Regions from separate parts of the Paenarthrobacter sp. 10L412 genome, predicted to be linked through region 1. Evidence: riboswitches for the same ligand, from Rfam matches in the RefSeq annotation. Region 1 holds a riboswitch; each other region holds the start of a gene.
What was found. Region 1 has a riboswitch for cyclic di-AMP ahead of AC1DD7_RS17300 (M23 family metallopeptidase). Riboswitches for the same ligand answer to the same signal wherever they lie in the genome.
Positions count from the first base shown of each region.

Region 1 (6,581 bases):
CCAACTGGAAGGTAGAACCGTTGCCGGGAATTCGGTTGTGAATTTGATGCCGCCGGCGGATCTGCCCGGTGGATCAGCGCCAACTCCTGAAGTTTGGCGAGAATCGGTTCCAGCGCAGAGAGAGTGGAACCGGCAATGACTTTCTTGAGCCCGGCAGCGGAAACGCTGTGGCCAGTATCGGCATTCGTGCACAGATGGAGCGTTTCCAGAACCTGCATTTCAGGCTTCGTCAGGCGCTCCAACGCCCGTTGCACGCTGACTCGCGCACTTGCCCGGGCTGCCAAGGCAGCGAAGTCCGGGGCCATGGGAGAAATCAGGTCGGGTCGCGCGGCAAACAAGGCCCGCAGCGAATTGTCGCTGCGCGCTTCCAGTTCCTTGCTGAGCGCGCGAATTAGGGACATCAATCCAACGTTACCGCCACCGGGCCACTCGTGCGTGGCCAAGGCAAAGCCGCCCCGGTTGATTTGCTATTGCCGACGCTTGATTAGCTATTGCCGGCGCCGTTGACGGACGGCATCCAACACCAGGACCACGGCAAGCATGAAGGCAACCGGCAGTCCGTACAGGGCGGCGGACGTGATCCACACCGGCGCCACTCCACCGTTGAAGGCGATAGCCATGACCACGCCTACTGCAGCCAAGGAGAGGATGGCGATCATGGCGGCAACGATCATGAGGGGGCGGCGGTAACCCGGGGAAGTCATGCGCCTAACGCTAGCAGCAGGGCCACACGAACCAGGCCTATGGGCTCCTGGGCGGCCTGCATCGCGGCCCGTGCGCAGCCAGGGTGCGGGAAAGGTGCAGTAACGCGTGAGGCGAAGGCGCCGCATGCGTGAAGCAACGGCGCCGCAAAGCGGCGGCAAAGCATGAATAGGTGGTCCGGCAGGATAACCTTGAATCAACAGACCAACACGGACCGTGCTGTCTCCCTCGATCCCGCACATCCCTGCGGATGCGGTGGCGGCGCGACGTGTCTCCAAAGCAAGAACGAAGAAGGTTGATTACGTGCCCACCGGCAAGGTCAAGTGGTATGACAAGGAAAAAGGCTTCGGATTCCTCGCGGCTGAGGACGGCCAGGAGGTATTCCTGCCCAAGACATCGCTGCCCGCAGGCGTAACCGAGCTCAAAGCCGGTACGCGTGTGGAATTTGGCGTGGCGGATGGCCGTCGCGGTGCCCAGGCATTGGGCCTTCGGGTCCTGGACAAGACGCCCTCCATCGCCAAGGCCAAGCGCATGAACGCCAAGGACCTGGCGCCTTTGGTGCAGGACCTCGTGACCGTGCTGGATAACTTGTCCGGTACTTTGTCGTCCGGCAAGTACCCGGAAGGCAACAAGGCCAAGGCCATCGGTATGGCGCTGCGCAAGGTTGCCGACGAGCTGGAAGCCTAGGAACTGCCATGACTTCGGAATCCGCACAGGATACACAGGCCGGAGGGGACGCGCAGGCCAGCCCTGAGGCCGTCACTGCCGCCGCCCCAGTTCCTGTGACCGGGGAGAATCCTGTCAACGGGCAAACCCCTGAAAACAGCGACACCCCTGCGCGGAAGCCGGTCGCAGCGAAGCCGCGGGCCGGCATCCCCGTGTGGCGCACTGGCAAGCCGGATGCGTTCCTGGCCGCCGCCGTCGACGTCGCGCGGGAAGCGGTGGAGACTATCGCCAACCCGGGCGAGGTGGGTACCTACGTAGGCGCAAAGTCCGAGGGCGACCGCGTGGTCACGCACTTGTTCGAGTCGAAGCTTGCGGGATACGGCGGGTGGCAATGGTATGCCGTGATCACGCGCAATTCCCGGTCAAAGATCGTCACAGTCAGCGAGCTTGGCCTCTTGCCCTCTGAGGATTCCATCCTGGCCCCGGAATGGGTCCCGTGGGCCAAGCGTGTCCGCCCGGAAGACGAGACACCCTTGGTGGAGGAGACGGTTGAGGAAGTGTCGGAGGAATCCGTGCAGGCTGATGAAGACGACGCCGCCGAAGCATCCGATGAAGCCGATGAAGAGGACGACGACGCAGCCCGCCTAGGCGATTAACGGCGTCGGCGCCGCCCGGGAAGAACCCTGACGACGCCGTTTCCTGCCGTTGCGCGGAATTCCGCGACGGTTACTTCTTCAGTTTTATTTCTTGAGTTCGCCCACGACGTAGTCGATGCTGGCGAGCAGGGCTGAGACGTCGTCCGGTTCGATAGCGACGAAAGTGGCAATGCGCAGCTGGTTCCGCCCAAGCTTGCGGTACGGCTCGGTGTCCACGACGCCGTTGGCACGCAGGATCTTGGCGATTGCCGCTGCATCAATGGAGTCATCGAAGTCGATGGTGGCGATGACGTTGGAGCGGTCCTCAGCCTTGGCGACGAACGGTGTGGCGTACTCGGAAGCCTCAGCCCAGGAGTAGATGCGGCTGGCAGAGTCTGCTGTGCGCTTGCTGGCGAAGTCCAGTCCACCATTGCTGTTGAGCCACTGCACTTGCGCGTCCAAGGTCACCAGCGTGGACAGTGAAGGTGTGTTGTACGTCTGGTTCAGTTTGGAGTTCTCGATTGCGGTCTGGAGGTCCAGGAAGTCCGGGATCCAGCGGTCGCTCGCCTTGATCCGAGCGGCGCGCTCCAGGGCCGCGGGGGAGAACAGGCCCAGCCACAGGCCGCCGTCAGAGGCGAAGTTCTTCTGCGGGGCGAAATAGTAGACATCCGATTCGGCAACGTCCACGTCCAGCCCGCCGGCGGCTGAAGTGGCGTCCACCAGGACGAGCGAACCGGCGTCGGCGCCCTCGACGCGCTTCACCGGGGCTGCAACACCAGTTGAGGTCTCGTTCTGCGGCCAGGCATAGACGTCAACGCCAGCCTCCGCCTGGGAGACCGGCCGCGTGCCGGGCTCGGACTTGATGATGGAGGATGCATCCAGGAACGGGGCTTTGTTGGTGGCCGCGGCAAACTTGGAACCGAACTCACCGAAGGAGAGGTGCTGGGCCTTTTTCTCAACCAGGCCAAAAGCCGCTACATCCCAGAAAGCAGTGGAACCGCCGACGCCGAGGACAACCTCGTAGCCCTCAGGTGCACGGAAGAACTGGCTGAGCCCTTCGCGGACCGAACCCACCAGGTTCTTGACCGGCGCCTGACGGTGGGACGTGCCAAGAATGGTGGTCGATGCGGCAGACAGGGCCTGGACCTGTTCCGGGCGGACCTTGGACGGTCCCGCGCCGAAGCGTCCGTCCTTGGGCAGCAGGTCGGCGGGAATAGTGATGCTGTTGTCGCTCACGTATGGCTCCAATGGGTATCGGTTAGAGAGGGGGAGGTGGGCAGGTGGCATCGGCTGCCCCTTCGACTCCCTCATTCTGCCTGACCGGACCCACCGTCAGGAATCTGCGGTTGTCATAGTCCGCCACGTGGAATGCCGGACCACCAGAGGCATTGCTGTCCAGGGAAAAATTATCCAGAGTAATTCCAAATAAGCTAGGCTGGGGTTGACGTTCCTGAGGTGTCGGTTGCACACCGTCCACCTTGGCTGGGACGCGGTACGGTGGAGATTACGCAAGAAATGCGTTCGAGGAGAGCTGAGCTGGATGACGGATCTGATCGATACCACTGAGATGTATCTTCGGACCATTTTGGAGCTTGAAGAAGAGAACATCGTGGCTCTTCGCGCACGCATTGCGGAGCGTCTGCGGCACTCGGGTCCCACGGTTTCCCAGACCATTGGACGTATGGAACGCGATGGCCTGGTGATTGTGTCCAACGACCGCCACCTGGAACTGACCGAAGTCGGGCGCAAGCGGGCCACCGAAGTCATGCGAAAGCACCGCCTTGCCGAGAGGCTCCTGGCGGATGTCATTGGTCTGGACTGGGCGTACGTTCATGACGAAGCATGTCGCTGGGAGCACGTCATGAGCGAACGGGTGGAACGGCGGCTCTATGAATTGTTGGAACACCCCACGGAGTCACCGTATGGCAACCCCATCCCGGGTTTGGAAGCGCTTGGCGGCCTCGCCAACCAGCCCCTTGCCCGGCTGGACGTGAACCTGCTGCATGCGATGGACGGGTACGCTGCCGATTCCCGCGTAGTGGTCAGCCGGCTTGCTGAGCCCATCCAGGTTGAGCCCGAGCTCCTCACCCAGCTCGACGAAGGCGGAATTCGTCCTGGCGCAACTGTCTCCTTGGAACGGGTGGGGGAGTACATCTCCGTCCGCGTTCCCGGCATTGAAGGAGCGCTGGAGCTGCCTCCCGAGGTAGCTGCGCACGTCTTCGTCGCCGTCAGCTGACTCTGACTTTCCCTCTGACCGCGGGGAGTGTCAGATCTCACTTTGGGGTGGTTGGCGCGCGTGTGACCTGCGGATTTCCGCGACTGATGATATGGGTCACCCACAACACGGTCGTTTGGAAAGATAACGAATTTATTACTGCGGGCTTTAATCACCTATAGTTATCTACTAGCGCCGATACCAAAGCGTTACCTGATCTGGAGCCGAGCTCTGCCAGCAGATCAGGTGTGTCATCAACTACTGGCAGAGGCGGGGGAACCACAAGCGGCTGCCTAAAGAAGCAGCCTTGGGGTGAAGTCCGCAGCAGAAGTGCCTACTAACGCAAGTCCTTCCGGGGATACCTGTGTGCCGTTTGCGCTTCGTGCGGACCGGGTCTTTGAACTCTCTGACCCGAATCCGACAGCTAACTTCGCAGGCTTTCCAGAGAGGAACAGAGTTTGACATCGCAGAACGTCAGGGGCCGCCGCCGCGCGTCCGGCCCCGCTGCTGAGCTGCGGCCAGCCCGCGCCGCAATGGAGATCCGGCCACGCGACACCCCGCGTCAGGTGCGCCGCCGTAAGAGCCCGTTGCGCCAGGTAGCCGACTTCGCCGCAGCCAGTGGTGTCGGGCAGAAGGCCGGTGTCGCGCTTGCCGCCACCGGACTTGCCCTGACTGTAGGCCTGCCTGCCACAAGCCCCGTCATGGCCACGTCCGAGTCCGGCCAGGCCGAGGCGGCCCTCTCCGTGCCCGGTGGCAGCCAACCGGAAGTTTCTGCAGCAGCCTCTGCCAAAATCGATTTCAGTCGCGCAGCCGTCGCTACCGCCGCTGATCCTGACGGCAAACTCAAGCAGTTGCTGAGCGCCCAGTCAGCGGGGAGCATCCAGCGCGCCTCCTCACTTGGCACCTTGGGAAGTCCGCTGGACAAGCTGGTCACGGCATCGCCGTTTGGCTACCGTGTCAGCCCCCTTACCGGCGGCACCGGCGACTTCCACCGTGGCCAGGACTTCGTGGCCCAGTGCGGAACCGCCGTTCACGCCGCAGCCGCAGGCAAGGTCACATTCGCCGGGTGGCATGAGTACGGCGGAGGCAACCGCGTCGTGATTGATCACGGCAACGGCCTCGAGACCACGTACAACCACCTGTCGTCCTTCAACGTCAAAGTGGGACAGACTGTCAGCCGCGGCGATACCGTCGCGCTGAGTGGCACCACAGGAGCATCTACCGGCTGCCACCTCCACTTCGAGGTCCAGGTAAACGGCGAAGTCGTAGATCCCATGGGCTGGCTCTGAGCCAGTTGATGGTTGTCTATCGCATTCATGACACGCCCCGTGACCTGAATGTGACATTCACGAACATCTGTTGTACCGTCTAAAGCGCATCGGCTTTTTAGGGGGCCGATGCACTTGAGTGGATTGCCTAGCTCTGCCACCACTCGAGGTCCGTTCGCAAAAATCGTCTGGCAGGGGCGGGGGAACCAATTTTGGTCTTCGAGTCAGAAGACCTTGGGGTTAAGTCGCAAAAGCTTCCTTGAAGCCGCGCGGCCGGATGACTCCCATCCGAATCCGACAGCTCACCTCGCAGGCATTGGGAGAGGCTACCTTCGTGTCATCACGCACTACCCCTGCGCGCCACCGCGCCGAATTGGTTCGCACGAACCCGTTGAACACCCTTTCCAAGGCTGTCTCAACCAATGCAGGCACCGTAGGCCGCCAAGCCGCCGTTCTGGCCGCAGCCTCGGGGCTCGTTCTCAGCGTTGGACTTCCGGCCCAGGCCGCTGACACCGACGTCTCCAAGTCGGAATCCTCCAGCACCCAGCAGTTGGTCGCCACCGCAGTTGTTACCGCGGAGCCCACCGCAACCGTTTCCTTCGAGAGCCCCGTTGTGGCTACCAAGGAAGCTCCCAAGGTTCAGCGGGCCTCCCAGCGCACGGCAACCGAAGACCAAGCGAACGGCACCCTCGCTGCCCTGTCCTCCAAGGCCAAGGATGCCGCTTCAAGCGCGGCAGCCTCAGGACTTGCAGCAATTGCCTACACGGGCATCGGCCACCCCTACGTTTGGGGCGGCACTTCCCCCAACGGCTGGGACTGCTCCGGATTTACCCAGTGGGTTTACGCCCAGGCCGGCATCAGCATCCCCCGCGTCAATGCCTGGACGGTCATGACGCCCACCAGCACGCCTGCCCCTGGCGACCTCGTCGTGCAGAACGGCGGAGCCCACGTGGGCATCTACGTCGGTAACGGCATGATGATCAGCGCTTTGAACCCCAGCCAGGGCACGCTCCTGCACTCCGCGGCCTCCACCGGCACGTCCTCGTTCTACACCCTCCGCTAGAAAATCCCATTCGGGGTAAGCCAGCATGCCCC
Region 1 covers NZ_JBFTJT010000012.1:34,336-40,916, forward strand. Annotated here, with positions in the region: gene AC1DD7_RS17270 (helicase-associated domain-containing protein) at 1-401, opposite strand, end outside; gene AC1DD7_RS17275 (hypothetical protein) at 489-704, opposite strand; gene AC1DD7_RS17280 (cold-shock protein) at 1,006-1,389, shown strand; gene AC1DD7_RS17285 (DUF3027 domain-containing protein) at 1,398-2,024, shown strand; gene serC (phosphoserine transaminase) at 2,109-3,239, opposite strand; gene AC1DD7_RS17295 (iron-dependent transcriptional repressor DtxR) at 3,544-4,239, shown strand; cyclic di-AMP (ydaO/yuaA leader) riboswitch at 4,441-4,670, shown strand; gene AC1DD7_RS17300 (M23 family metallopeptidase) at 4,677-5,507, shown strand; cyclic di-AMP (ydaO/yuaA leader) riboswitch at 5,653-5,816, shown strand; gene AC1DD7_RS17305 (C40 family peptidase) at 5,821-6,549, shown strand.

Region 2 (6,581 bases), on a different contig from region 1:
CCGTTCTCCACCGACGCATCGACGTCGAGGGTGTAGCTCGAGACCTTATCCATGGCCTGCTTGACGATTGCTTCCGCGCCCTCGCGGATCACGGAATCGTCCACAGTGGCGTATCCGCCGTCGAGGCCGGATGCTGCGAAGATGGGCACCGAATAGGCCGTGACTATATGCAGGGGGAGTTGGCGCCGTTCCGCCTCACGCGCAGCCCATACAAGGGCGCATTGACCATGCTCGGAACCGTCCACTCCAACGACGATTCCACCAGGCGCCACAGCCTGGTCCTCGCCGTCCTGTGGTTCTTCAATGTGTCTGCCGTGCTGGTCCATGGGGCCCGCCTCTCCACCTACTGCTTGATGTTCCGGCCATTCTGCCAGAGGTTCTCCGTACCGGTGTTCCCTTGCTGGTGTGCAACCAATAGCCGGGGCCGAAGAAACCCTCGGGGTTCTCCTTCCAATGCCCACTATTCTCGGTTGGCAATGCCGAATCAAGGCGACTATGGGCTATGTGGATAACGGTCCGGGCTCGGTTTTCGGCACGCTCACCGCCCTCCGGGTTGCGCTGCGGATGAACATCCAAAACACGCTGTCGCGGAGGCTATCCATGGCAGAAAAAGTTCGGTAGTGTTCGAGTCACCGAATGGCCGGCAAAAGTGTCCCAGGACACAATCCGGCCATTTATTTGCGGCCGCTTGGGGAACTCGGACGCGATCCCACGCGCTGCCGAAAGGCACACACGTCAAGGAGGAACCCAAGCAGTGTCACTCACTCCTGATTCCGTCACGGAACGGACTACCACCGTGGTGATCGGCACCGGCCTGTCCGGCTTGGCTGTTGCCAGCGAGCTCAGCCGCTATGGCGTAGGTTCCATCGTGCTGGATGGCTTTGGTACTTTGTCGACCACCGGACCAGCGGTCCACACGGGAATGCTCCAGCGGTGCGACGCAGCAGACCCCGCGGCAATGCAGGAACGCAACGAGATCCTGCGCCATTTGCGCAACTACGCAGCCAGCCATCACCTGGATGTCCGCACCACCACACGCGCTGTTCGTCTGGACTTCCTGGGTGGCGACTCGTCCTCGCAGCTTGGATACGGACCCGTCGCAAGCCTGAACACGGCCAGTCTGAGGGCTGGGCTAAGCGTCTATGGCCCCCTTGAATCCACCCCACGGCAATGGGCCGTGCATACGGCCAGCGGAGTTCTCCTGGCAGACCACATCGTGGTGACGCGCTGCGCCCAGAGCCAGTTACGCCGAATGCTTGCCGATCTGGGAATCGCCATAGGCCAGAACTTCGTGGCAGCCATGCGTGCCGTCGGGATGCACTTGGTGGGCGTTGGGGAACTTATTACACCCACGCCCAAGGAAGTACTACGGCAAGCCAAGGCAGTGGGGCAAGCGATCTCATCCAAAGTGGCCCTCCCGGCCGGGCCTGGCATCGCCCTTGCCTAGAACCCCTTGCCTGGAACCCTGGCTTGGAAACCGTTGAGCCAACCGAGGCCTGTTCCTAAAACGAACAAAAGTTAACTCTGAAGACCGGTACCTCCGAAGACATGAGTCCTCGAAGGCACCGGCCTTTGAGTTGGAGCGTGAAGCTTAGGCGCCAGCGCGTACGTACGTGATGGGGCCGGTTGCGGTGAGCCAGCTGATCGGGTGGATGCCCGTCTGGTTGCCGTTGATGCCACCGCTGATGGCCTGGCCGTTGCCGATGTAGATGGCTACGTGGCCGGACTGGACGATCATGTCACCGGGCTGGGGGTCGCTGACAACCTTGCCGTAGTTAAGGAACTGCATGGGTGCGAGGTCGCCAACCGGGATACCTGCGGAGCCGAGGGCCCGTTCCACCATGGCGGTGCAGTCCTGCATGATGCCGATCTGGGCGTAAGCCGAGGCGACCATAGCGGCGTTGACGCCACCAACAGCCGGAGCTGCAGCAGCAGGCGCGGCTGCCACCGGAGCGGTAGCCGTAGTGGTTACAGCGGCCTGGACGGTAGCCGTTGCGGCCTTGGCCACCGGAGCGGGAGCAACGGGAGCCGGCTTTTCAATAACGGGAGCCGCTACGGAAGCAACCGCGGGGCGCTCGAAGTTGATGGTGGCCGTGGATGCGGCCGTAACAACCTTGGTGGGACCCTCGGAGACGGTCTCGGCGACAGTAGCAGGGCTGGAGTCGCGCTGAACGGGGGTCTCTGCAGCGTGGGCAGCGATGGAACCCGTCAGGACGAGGCCTGAAGCTGCTGCGATGACAGCCGCTTGGCGACCTGCGCCGGATGCGTTGCTGGCAACAGCCTTGGAGATGGAGATGAACGGATTAGGACGTACGCTGTCCGCCTTACGACGGCCGCGAAGAATGCGTGAAGACATGAAAGAGCCTCTCCCGATGCCTGCGAGGTTAGCTGTCGGATTCGGATGGGAGTCACCCGGCCACTATCCCCCGCTGTGCAGCGGAAGCTTCGTGACTTCACCCCAAGGCGCGCTCTGAAAGCGGGCCAAAATGGGTTCCCCGTCTCTGCCGTAGGTTTGTCTGCGAACGGATTCCGGACTGCGGCAGAGCTAGGCAATCAGGCCGGAAATGCCCGTTACGTGGAACAGGCACAGGTACAACCGTACGGGAAGATCACTTCAAAGTCACATTTACGTAACGAGCAGTTCGTTTTTGGCGTGTCGCAGTGACCGTTTCGAGATCTTCGCAAGTATGTAGAAAACCCTGCTATTCCGGGGAATTTTCCCCATCCGCGTCGTTGGGAGCCGCTAGCTTCTTCCGGGCTGTAACAGCGAGGAAGATCACGAGACCGATCGCCACCACAGCGAGGCCAACGATGCTCCAGGGGAAGGGTTGGGAAGCTGCCGGAGCCGGCTCAGTATTTTCCGTACCGGGGGCTGCTGTTCCCGCCGTCGGAACAGCAGCCGAAGCCGAGGGGGAGGCGCCTGCTGAGCCGCTCGCCGTCGTCGTGCTTGTCCCGGAAACTGTGAACTTGAAGGTTCCCTCGATCGGGTGGGAGTCTGAACTGACCACGCGCCACACCACCGTGTATTCCCCGGCTGGAGCGCCCGGGCGCAGCTTCTGGACAGCCATGTTGTCGATGATTTCCACTGCGCCATCTGCCCAGTTTTCGCCCCCAGCGGTGACAGTCACGCCCGAACCGATGGCCAGTGGCCGGTTGTTGAACGTGATGGATACCGACGCCGGCACTTCAGCCACCCGGGCACCGTTTGCCGGAGTTGTTGATTCGGCGACGTCATGCGCGGAGGCCGGAGCGGCTCCCAGCAGCAACGCGGAAGCGAAAGCGAGAGCGGCTACGACGGCGGCCAGAAGCGGGCGGCTGGTACGCATGGGGCGGTTTCTCCTAGTGTTGGCTTCCTTACAGACTAGGCGAATCGTCCCAACGCCCCACATCAGCGGGCATAGGATTTGAGAGCAAACTCCCCCGATCCCCGGAGACCTTCATGCTTAAACAAGGTTCTGCAATCGACCGCTACTTCAAGATCTCCGAGCGCGGGTCCACATACTCGCGGGAAATACGTGGCGGCTTCGCGACCTTCTTCGCCATGAGCTACATCGTGGTGTTGAACCCGCTGATCCTCTCCGGGGCAGACTCAAGCGGGGCATCGCTCGGTTTCACGGCCGTAGCGGCAACCACTGCCTTCGTGGCGGGCATCCTCACCATCCTCATGGGCGCCTGGGCCAAGCACCCCTTCGCCGTGGCAACGGGCCTGGGAGTGAACGCATTCGTCGCCGTAACGGTTGCCTCCCACCCGGAGCTGACATGGCCGGACATGATGGGGCTGGTGGTGCTTTCGGGTGTCACCATGCTCATCCTGGTACTCACCGGATTCCGCACGGCCGTTTTCAGAGCCGTCCCGGAAGCCCTCAAGACGGCGATCGTGGTGGGCATTGGCCTCTTCATCGCCTTGATCGGACTGGTCAACGCAGGTTTTGTCCGACGTATCCCGGACGCCGCAGGCACCACGGTCCCGCTCGGCCTTGGCGTGGATGGCAAGCTGATGGGCTGGCCGACGTTGGTGTTCGCTGTCGGACTGGTCCTGACCATCGCGTTGGTGGTGCGAAAGGTCCGCGGCGCAATCCTGATCGGCATCGTGGTGTCCACCGCCCTGGCCGCCATCCTTGAATTCACGCTCCACATTGGCCCCAGCTTCGACGGAAAGAACGTCAACCCGCGCGGCTGGTCCCTGGTGGCTCCCACACTTTCCGAATGGGGCGCACCGGACCTCTCCCTGATCGGCAAAGCCAACCCCTTCGGCGCGTTCGAACATCTCGGTTTTGTGGCTGCTGCGCTGCTGGCCTTCGTGATCCTCCTCAGCATCTTCTTCGACGCCATGGGCACCATGGTGGGCCTGGCCAACGAGGCAGGAACCGTGGACGAGCACGGCAACATTCCCAACGTGGACCGCGTCCTGCAGGTTGATGCCCTGGGCGCAATCGTCGGTGGCGGCGCGTCCGTTTCGTCCAACCAGATCTTCGTTGAGTCGGGCGCGGGCATTGGCGAGGGTGCCCGCACCGGTCTCGCCTCCATCGTCACGGGCCTGCTCTTCCTGGTGGCCATGTTCTTCACGCCGCTCATCAACCTGGTCCCGTTCGAAGCCGTGGCGCCTGCGCTTGTGGTGGTGGGTTTCATGATGGTGTCCCAAGTTGGCAAGATCGACTGGCAGGACTGGGGCGTTGGCATTCCCGCGTTCCTGACGATCGCCCTCATGCCCTTCACGTACTCCATTGCCAACGGCCTCGGCGCAGGCTTCATCTCCTACGTCCTGATCCGCACTTTCCAGGGCCGTGCACGTGAAGTCCACCCCCTGATGTGGGCAGTGGCCGCCGCCTTCCTGCTGTTCTTCGGCATCGGAACTGTGGAGGAGTTGTTGGGCGTCAAGTAGCGAAGTCCGGCATCTCAGACACTGCAGCACCCCATGGCTGTTTTTCGGCACGCAGGTGGGGTGTGCTTAAAGCATGGCCCCAAACACCAGCACCAACCCCTCCGTAGACGTCCTTCCCACGCCATGGACCGGCCGCTTTGACGGCGACGGCGACGAACATCGCCGCTGGTGGCAGGCCGTGGCACCCCTTACTTCCCCTGCCGCTCCTGGCGCCTCGCGTCCCGCCGTCGTGCTGGGTTTCTGCAGCGACGCCGGGGTGCAGCGCAACAAGGGCCGCGTGGGTGCCGCGGCGGCTCCGGCCGCCATCCGCTCGGCGATGGCTCCGCTGGCGTTCCACCTGGACCGTGACGTGTTCGACGCCGGCGACGTGGTTGTGGAGGACGACTCACTGGAAGAAGGCCAGCAGCGCGCCGGACACGCCATCTCGGAACTGCTCGACGCCGGAAACCTCACCGTGGTGCTGGGCGGCGGCCACGAGACGGCATTTGCCAGCTACCTGGGGGTTGCCGGATCCAATGCGGTGCGCAGCGGAAAGCGGTTGGGGGTACTGAACCTGGATGCCCACTTTGACCTGCGCGATGAGCCCACTCCGAGTTCCGGCACCCCGTTCCTCCAGATGGCCCAGGAAGAAGCCGCCGCTGGACGCGAACTGCGGTACGCCGTCGTCGGAATCTCGGAGCCCAACAACACCCGCACGCTCTTTGACACCGCTGACCGCCTGGGCGTGAAGTACTTGCTGGACGAGGACTGTTCCGCGGAGCGCGTCGAGACGTTCGTAGCCGACTTCGTGGCTGGAATCGACCTGCTGTACCTGACGATCGACCTGGACGTGCTGCCTGCTTCGGTGGCGCCGGGCGTCAGCGCCCCCGCTGCGTACGGGGTGGCGCTGCCAGTGATCAATGCTGTGTGCCGCCAAGTAGCCGCGAGCGGGACGCTGTTGCACCTGGACGTTGCCGAGTTGAACCCGGAGTTCGATATTGATGGACGAACCGCAAAAGTGGCAGCACGGCTGGTAAACACGCTGTTGGCGTAGCCCCTGTTCCCAGTCGCTGTCCTGCGTTTAAACCTGTGGGGGTTTAACCTGTGGGGAAGGGAAGGACGGCGATGGGCGCAACTCCTGTGCAGGACAAGTGGGCCTGGGTGGCCGGACCCATTGCTGTCGCTTTGGGTCTTTCCGCACACGTCATTTCCGGTGGCGGCTCCCCGGCGATGCCCGTTCTGCTGGCTTTCGTTGCCCTCTCTGCCCTGGCCGCGCAGCTGGTTGTCCGCTGGATCCACGGGCCCATCCTGTTGCTGCTGCTGTCCGGCGTGGCCCAGCAATTGCTGTTCTTCGGCTTCGATGCCTTGGGTGGCTCGTTCTCCGGCGTCGGGTTCCTTGACCATCTGCACGGGCAGCCCCAGCAACCTGTGGCCGTTCCTGCGGACAGTCAGCCGGGTTCAGGCGAAGTGCATGCTGCCGACCTGATGCTCTACACCCACGCAGCTGCCGCCATTCTCACTCTGCTGGTGGCGGCGGGCGTTTCGAGGCTGGCCCGGCGGGGGCGTCACCAAGGGCAACGTTCCGTAGCTTTTCGGTAATCCTGGGAAAAGCAACGTAGTCCCCGGAAAGCCAACGTAGCCCTGCGAAAGCCGGGGCAATGAACTTTGATCCTCCCGGGTTCGGGCGCCTAGTGTCATTTGCACGTGGTGTACCCGAGAG
Region 2 covers NZ_JBFTJT010000011.1:135,989-142,569, reverse strand. Annotated here, with positions in the region: gene AC1DD7_RS16815 (universal stress protein) at 1-326, opposite strand, end outside; gene AC1DD7_RS16810 (FAD-binding protein) at 755-1,447, shown strand; gene AC1DD7_RS16805 (NlpC/P60 family protein) at 1,592-2,356, opposite strand; cyclic di-AMP (ydaO/yuaA leader) riboswitch at 2,360-2,528, opposite strand; gene AC1DD7_RS16800 (copper resistance CopC family protein) at 2,703-3,326, opposite strand; gene AC1DD7_RS16795 (NCS2 family permease) at 3,440-4,882, shown strand; gene hutG (formimidoylglutamase) at 4,956-5,915, shown strand; gene AC1DD7_RS16785 (hypothetical protein) at 5,987-6,460, shown strand; tRNA gene AC1DD7_RS16780 (tRNA-Cys) at 6,565-6,581, shown strand, end outside.
Region 2: another riboswitch for cyclic di-AMP. It lies ahead of AC1DD7_RS16805 (NlpC/P60 family protein); the one in region 1 lies ahead of AC1DD7_RS17300 (M23 family metallopeptidase).

Region 3 (6,581 bases), on a different contig from region 1:
CGCACCCCGCTCAACCAGAACGGTGTGTCCGTGAGTGCGGAACTCGTGGACACCGGCGGCCGTGATGGCTACGCGGAACTCGTTGTTCTTGATTTCTTTGGGGACGCCGATGATCATTTGCTGGCTCCATCGTTAGCGGCTTTTTCGGCCGGATATTTGCTGAGGGCTGTGATTCCAGAATAAATCCGGCTGTGAGGCAGGCGACATGGACCTCCAGGCCAGCGGAAGCGAAAACCCCGTAAATTCAAGGATCTTCTTCAAACGAGCTCGACATTTGTCGAGGGCTAGGGCGTCAGGTGTCGCCTGATGTTGGTACGCTTTCTGGATGCAGCAGGACGTCGAGGAGATCGTTGAACGCGTGGCGCTCAAGCTTGGCAGGGGGCTGTCCCTGGAGGACCTCGACGGCGTCCTCCTCGCCTACAGTTCCAACCAATCCCACGCCGACCGCGTCCGGGTGAACTTCCTCCTGAGCAAACGCGTGCCGAGCGACGTCAGTGCTTGGCAGCTCTCCCACGGTATCTCGACGGCAGTGCGGCCAGTTGTTGTTCCGGCGAACGACGAGCTAGGCATGCTCGGCCGCGTTTGCGTCCCGCTGTTGGTGCGCGGTTTTCGGGTGGGCTATTTGTGGGTGCAGCAGGATCTTGAGGAGCAAACCGCGACGGCGATACTCGCCGAATTGCCCGGCGTGCGTGACGAACTGGACCTGTTGGCTGGTTTGTTGCTCGATTCCAACACAGCCGAATCAGAGTTCCGAAGGAGGCGGGAGCAGGAGTTCCTGGCCGCCTGTGCCGGCGAGTCCAACGCGGTGGCAGCGGTGGCCGGTTGGAAAGAGATCCAAGGCCGCGGTCCGTGGCAACTGGTGACTATCCTGGACGCGGATGGTGGCGGGACCGACGTCGACCCCATTGCTGCAACGCTAACCCACCGGACAGCAGCGTTGCAGTCCACCATTGGTGTCAACGCCGCGTTATTCAGTGCTGGCACGGAGACTCATTCCGTTGTCCTGTTCCGGGAATCCGGTGGCCGGGCGGATCACGCCCAGGTCCTGGTGCACTATCAATTGGAGCTCGCCAAGCGGGCGGGCCGCACGGTGGACCGGGTGATCCTGGGCATCAGCGAGCCGTTCCAGGTCATACGGCAATTGGCAGGCGCCTACAGGCAATCGAAAGTGGCAGCACAGGCCGCAGCCGTGGATCCGCCCCTCGGGGAACTGGTGGAGAGCCGGGCGGTGGGCGTTTATCAACTCTTCGATCGTCTTCAGGCGCCGGGCGGCTGGGATGATACGGGCTCGGTTCATTTCCGCACCTTGGAGGACCAGGATAAGAACGGCGAACTCCTGCCTGTGCTGGAACTGCTCTATGACAACGACAGCTCAGTGCAGGATGTGGCAGCGAAACTTCATCTGCACAGGAGCAGCATCTACAACCGCCTCGGCCGGATCCGCCAACTCATCGGAGCTGATCCGTTGAGCGGTGGCATCCGGCTTGAGTTGCATGCTGCACTGAAGGCCCAGCGGTGGGCCTCGCGGCCCCGGATCTAGCGGGTGCCGTGCCGGCGAGTCGCCAGGTGCCATGGAAAGCGTGTGGGGAACGGGCAAAGTGGACAGTCGCTCAGACGTCCCCTACGCTGAGAAAGCGGTTTCTCAACAATTCTTAGGAGCACGGTGGGCGGCGTTGTCTCGGGGATCCTCATCGTCGCTTCCGTCATTGCAGTGGGCTATTTTGCCGCCCGCTACAAAGTGCTGGCCCCTGATGTCCAAAGCGCACTGACACGAACGGCCTTTTACATCACCAATCCTGCGCTGCTCTTCACGGTGGTAGGTGGAAGCGATATCCGTGCCGCGCTGGGGGTCGACGCCCCTCTGGCACTCCTGTCAGCAGCCGTTATAGGCCTTCTCTATTGTTTGTTGAGCTTCGTGTTCTTCCGGCGGCCGGTCGCCGAAACGGCAGTTGGTGCCATGGCCAGTAGTTACGCCAACGCGAACAACATTGGCATTCCTGTCTCGTTGTATGCAGTGGGCACGGCGCAGCACGTTGCTCCGGTCCTTCTGGTTCAACTCCTGATCATGGCACCCTTCTACCTCAGCGTCCTGGGCGTGGCAGGCGGCACAAAAATCTCGTGGAAACGGATGCTTTTGCAGCCCTTCTCCAATCCCATGATTATCGCCTCGGGCCTGGGGGTGGTGATGGCTCTGACGGGGTGGGATGCGCCGGAGCTCGTCCAGAAACCCATTGATATGCTGGCCGGCGCTGCCGTCCCCATGGTTCTGCTGGCTTTTGGCATGTCGCTGGCAGGCAAGGCGCCCCTCCAAAAAGGCGATGGCCGCGTGGGGACCGTGGTGGCAACCACTTTGAAGGTGGCGGGCATGCCCGTGGTGGTCTGGGTGCTGGGGCGCTTTGTGTTCGGCCTGGAGGGGCAACACCTCTTGGCCAGCGTCATCATGGCCGCACTTCCAACCGCCCAGAACGTCTTCCTTTTCGCTTCCCCCTACGGACGCGGAATGACAATGGCCAGGGACGTCATCCTGTGCACAACCGTGCTTTGCATAGTGGCGTTGGTTGTGGTGGCGTGGCTGCTTGGGTAGAAGCGATTCATACCAGGAACAAGCGACGCGCGGAACAGAAGAGGCAGGCACCCGGTAGGTGCCTGCCTCATCTCGTTGCAGTGATTTCTCGCTGCAGTGATTCTTGATGCCGTGATTCCCTAGGCTCGTCGCAGCCGCTGGCAGCTCCAGCGGCCTATCCGATGACGGAAGGTGGCAGTGCGGCTGCTGCTGCAGTACCGGCCGTGCCATCCGACATGCTTGCTGGTCCTGGGAAGTTGCGTGCTCACTTCAAGATCCCTGTGGCGCCGTCGAGTATGCCGTCCAGATCCAGTGCTGAACCGTTGGACGGCGTGGTGCTGGGGCTCCCGGTCGGCTTTGGCTTTGGCGCCGGAGTCTGTGTTGGAGTAGGCGCCGGAGTGACGGTGGGCGTCGGCGTCGTCGTGGCAGGTGGGGTGGTAACCGTGTCCGACGGAACCGGGCTCGGGGCCGGCTGGGTTGGGACAGGAGTTGTCACGCCCGGAACAGGAACAACGGCCGACGGGGCTGACGAAGGGACCCAAACAGGATCCGCGAGTGAAACTTGCGGAGTCGGAAGTGACGACGACGACCCCTGAGCCGGTGCCTCTTCCGACGACTGCGTTGCAACAGTTGCCGGCTGTCCGGCCGCGCTGGTGGCCGACGAAGCGGATGCAGTGGAGTTGGACGAGCTGGGCGCAGGGGCGGCCGAAGTTGACTGCCTGCTGTCGCCACCTGACTTTGCGTCACTGGCTTCCTGGGTCGGTGTTTCCTTCCCAAAGAAGGGAAGCTCGAAGGCCTGGCTCATGGTGCCAACGGTCAATACCAAGCCCAATGCTCCAGCGACGACTGCCATGCGCTGGCCCATTGTCTTGACCGAGGCGGCCTTTGTGAGGACGGCGTGTGGTTCGTGGCTGAAGGACGACGCTCCGAAAGCAGGGGCGACGCCTGCCGAGGACTGGACGGCCGTTGTCACGGAAGGGGCTGTTCCGCTCTCCGATTCTTGGGCGCGCATGGCTTTCCGGCTTGCGAGGCCAGCGGAGGCGGTCGCGGCCGCGGCGAGCTGGGCAGGGCTCTTCGCCTGAACGATCGGGATGGCAGCCGTGGCGGGTTCCGGTTCGTGCGCGGCGGGGGTGGGTGCAGCAGCGGGCGTGGGCGCCTGAACGATCGGGATGGCGGCGGTAGCGGGCTCTGGATTCGTAGCCGATTCGGGAGTGACCGGTTCGGGCGCCTGAACAGTTGGAATCGCAGCAGTTGCCGGCTCCAGAGGAGCAGAAACTACCGCAGCAGAATCCGCCGGAGCAGAGTCCGCCGGTGCTGTTTCTGCTGGAGCAGTTTTAGCGGGAGCTGTCTCAGCAGAAATAACTGCCTGGGCTGCCCGTTCACGCTCTGCCGCGCGAGCGGCCGCGCGCGTGGTGGGTGCCGCAGGGGCGGGAGTGGAAGCAGTGGCGGGTTCCGGCGTCGTGCCTGTTAAACCTGCTTCTGCTTCTGGCGTGCTGATGGAGGATCCGCTGGGTTGGGCCCGACGGCGTCCGGTTGGCTGGGTACGCTCGCGCGCTATTTGGGCGCGGCGCGGCTGATCCATGGTTGGGGACATGGTGGTTGCCTCTCAACGCCTGCGAGGTTAGCTGTCGGGTTCGGACGAGGCCGTCCGGCCGCACATGGCGGCTTCACCCCAAGGGCCCATGAAAAATCAGGCCCGGGAACTCTGGGTCCCCCGTCTCTGCCGCGAGTCTGGCGGATCCCGGTTTGCGGCAGAGCTCGGCGTCAACCCGGAAGCGGCCCAGCGGAGATACGGGTCGCTCTTAGACCGTACATGAGCGCCATAGTAAAGTCACATTAATGTAACGGGCGGGACGCCTTCCGGCGCGAAGGTCCGTTAGGACTTAGGCTCCGGGGCCGGAGCCGGAGCTGGCAGCTCGTGCTGGATCCTTTGGACTTGGTGTGCGTAATGGGTCTCGGGTCGGAAAATTTCGTCCGCCACACCCAGCATCCCACCCGTGGCGCCGCGCCGGACTCTCCCCTTGCCGTTCTGGCGGGAGACCCAGAACCAAAGGGCCGCAATGAGGGCAGGCGCTGCCAGTACCGCCACTAGAACGGCCAAGATATCCATCGCCCAAGACTAGCTTCCGCCGCGAGCGGCAGGTAGAACATAGTCGTATGGACCTCCCAGTGATGCCGCCCATTTCGCCCATGCTTGCCAAGTCCGTTCCTTCGATCCCTGATGTGGGCCACTTTGAGCCCAAGTGGGACGGGTTCAGGACCATCGTTTTCAAAGACGGGGATGAGATCATCCTGGGCAGCCGCAACGAACGTCCCATGACACGGTATTTCCCTGAACTGGTGGAAGCCCTGAAGAAGAACCTCCCGGACAAATGCGTGATCGACGGCGAGATCGTCCTCATAGCTGACAACAGGCTCGACTTCGAGGGCCTTCAACAGCGCATCCATCCTGCCGATAGCCGGGTGCGGATGCTTGCCGAGAGCACCCCGTCCTCCTTCATCGGATTCGACATCCTCGGCCTGGGCGGGGAGAACCTCATGGACAAGCCGTTTTCCGAGCGTCGAGCCGCCTTGGAGAAGGCACTGGCCAAGGCTGAGGCGCCTGTTTACGTAACGCCGGCGGTGACCGAACTCGACCAAGCACAAGAGTGGTTCGTGCAGCTGGAAGGCGCTGGGCTCGACGGCATACTTTCCAAACCACTCGGGGGGACGTACCAGCCGAACAAGCGGGTTATGTTCAAAACCAAGCACGAACGGACCGCGGACTGCGTGGTAGCTGGATTCCGCTGGCACAAGACGGGAAAGGTTGTCGGGTCGATGCTGCTTGGGCTGTATAACGACGCCGGTCAGCTGCAGCACGTGGGGGTGGTGGCCTCATTTTCCATGGCCAAGCGCGAAAGCTTGGTGGCCGAACTTGAGCCGTACCAGACGGAATTCAGCGAACATCCTTGGGGTCAGTGGGCCGACCAAGGAGATGCCGCAGCTACGGGTTCCCGAATGCCGGGTGCGCAGAGCCGGTGGAGCGCAGGCAAGGACTTCTCCTTTGTTCCCCTCCGGCCGGAGCTCGTCATCGAGGTTGCCTATGACTACATGGAAGGCGAGCGGTTCCGGCACACCACCCAGTTTCGTCGGTGGCGGCCGGACCGGACTCCGGAGAGTTGCACCTACTCGCAACTGGAGGAGCCAGCTGATTATGACCTGGGGGAGATCCTGAGGCTGCCGTAGCCTTTGTTGCTCCTCAGATGTGGTTCTACGTTGTTGAGCCGCTGTTACGTTGTTGGACCGCTGTTAAGTTGTTGCCCAACCACTTATTAGCGGCTTGGCAACGTATTAGCGGCTTCGGGACGAGCTACTCTTCGTGCCCCTGGTCGCTGCTCATGCTGTCCTCTGCAGGCGGGGTTTCGCCGGGGGGTACGCCACCACCAGGCTCCAGTCCCGTGACGTTGCCGTCCAGGGGATCGGGGTTGGCGGAAGCTGCAGGATCGTTGTCTTCGTCCTGGCGCATGTCTGGATCTGTGTGGACATCGTCCGGGTCGCCAGCGGTGTCGCCCGCCGTGTCGCCTGGCTCGGCTGCGCCAGAGGCGCCGAAGGTCCGGGGATCGTCCTCAGGGTCATAGCTGGTCATGGTCGCCCTTCCTAAGCAAACTTACTATTGTGCTTGCCCGGCCAGCCTAGTCTCCAGATCGCAAACCCAACAAGGGGCACCCACGCCGGGATCCGCCGTCGTGCATTAGTGCCTAACTCTGGCGGGATGCCTAACTCTGGCGGGATGTCGCCGCCACAAAGCTCCTGATAGCGTCTGCTACGGCTTTGGGGCGCATGTGCTGTGCAACGTGGCCCACGCCGGGGATTTCCACCAGCCGCCCTTCCGGGATTGCCCGCGAGAGGCGAAGCGCCCATTCCGGCCCGGCCACATGATCGCGGCTCCCTCGGAGCACCAGCACGGGAGTTCGGACTTTGGCCAACTGCTTCTCGGTCGAGTATTTCATCATCACGGGCAGCTCCGTGAGGTACCAGC
Region 3 covers NZ_JBFTJT010000009.1:88,856-95,436, forward strand. Annotated here, with positions in the region: gene ald (alanine dehydrogenase) at 1-117, opposite strand, end outside; gene AC1DD7_RS14005 (PucR family transcriptional regulator) at 326-1,540, shown strand; gene AC1DD7_RS14010 (AEC family transporter) at 1,664-2,584, shown strand; gene AC1DD7_RS14015 (hypothetical protein) at 2,829-4,157, opposite strand; cyclic di-AMP (ydaO/yuaA leader) riboswitch at 4,160-4,310, opposite strand; gene AC1DD7_RS14020 (hypothetical protein) at 4,440-4,673, opposite strand; gene AC1DD7_RS14025 (ATP-dependent DNA ligase) at 4,721-5,788, shown strand; gene AC1DD7_RS14030 (DUF6480 family protein) at 5,913-6,188, opposite strand; gene AC1DD7_RS14035 (alpha/beta fold hydrolase) at 6,319-6,581, opposite strand, start outside.
Region 3: another riboswitch for cyclic di-AMP. It lies ahead of AC1DD7_RS14015 (hypothetical protein); the one in region 1 lies ahead of AC1DD7_RS17300 (M23 family metallopeptidase).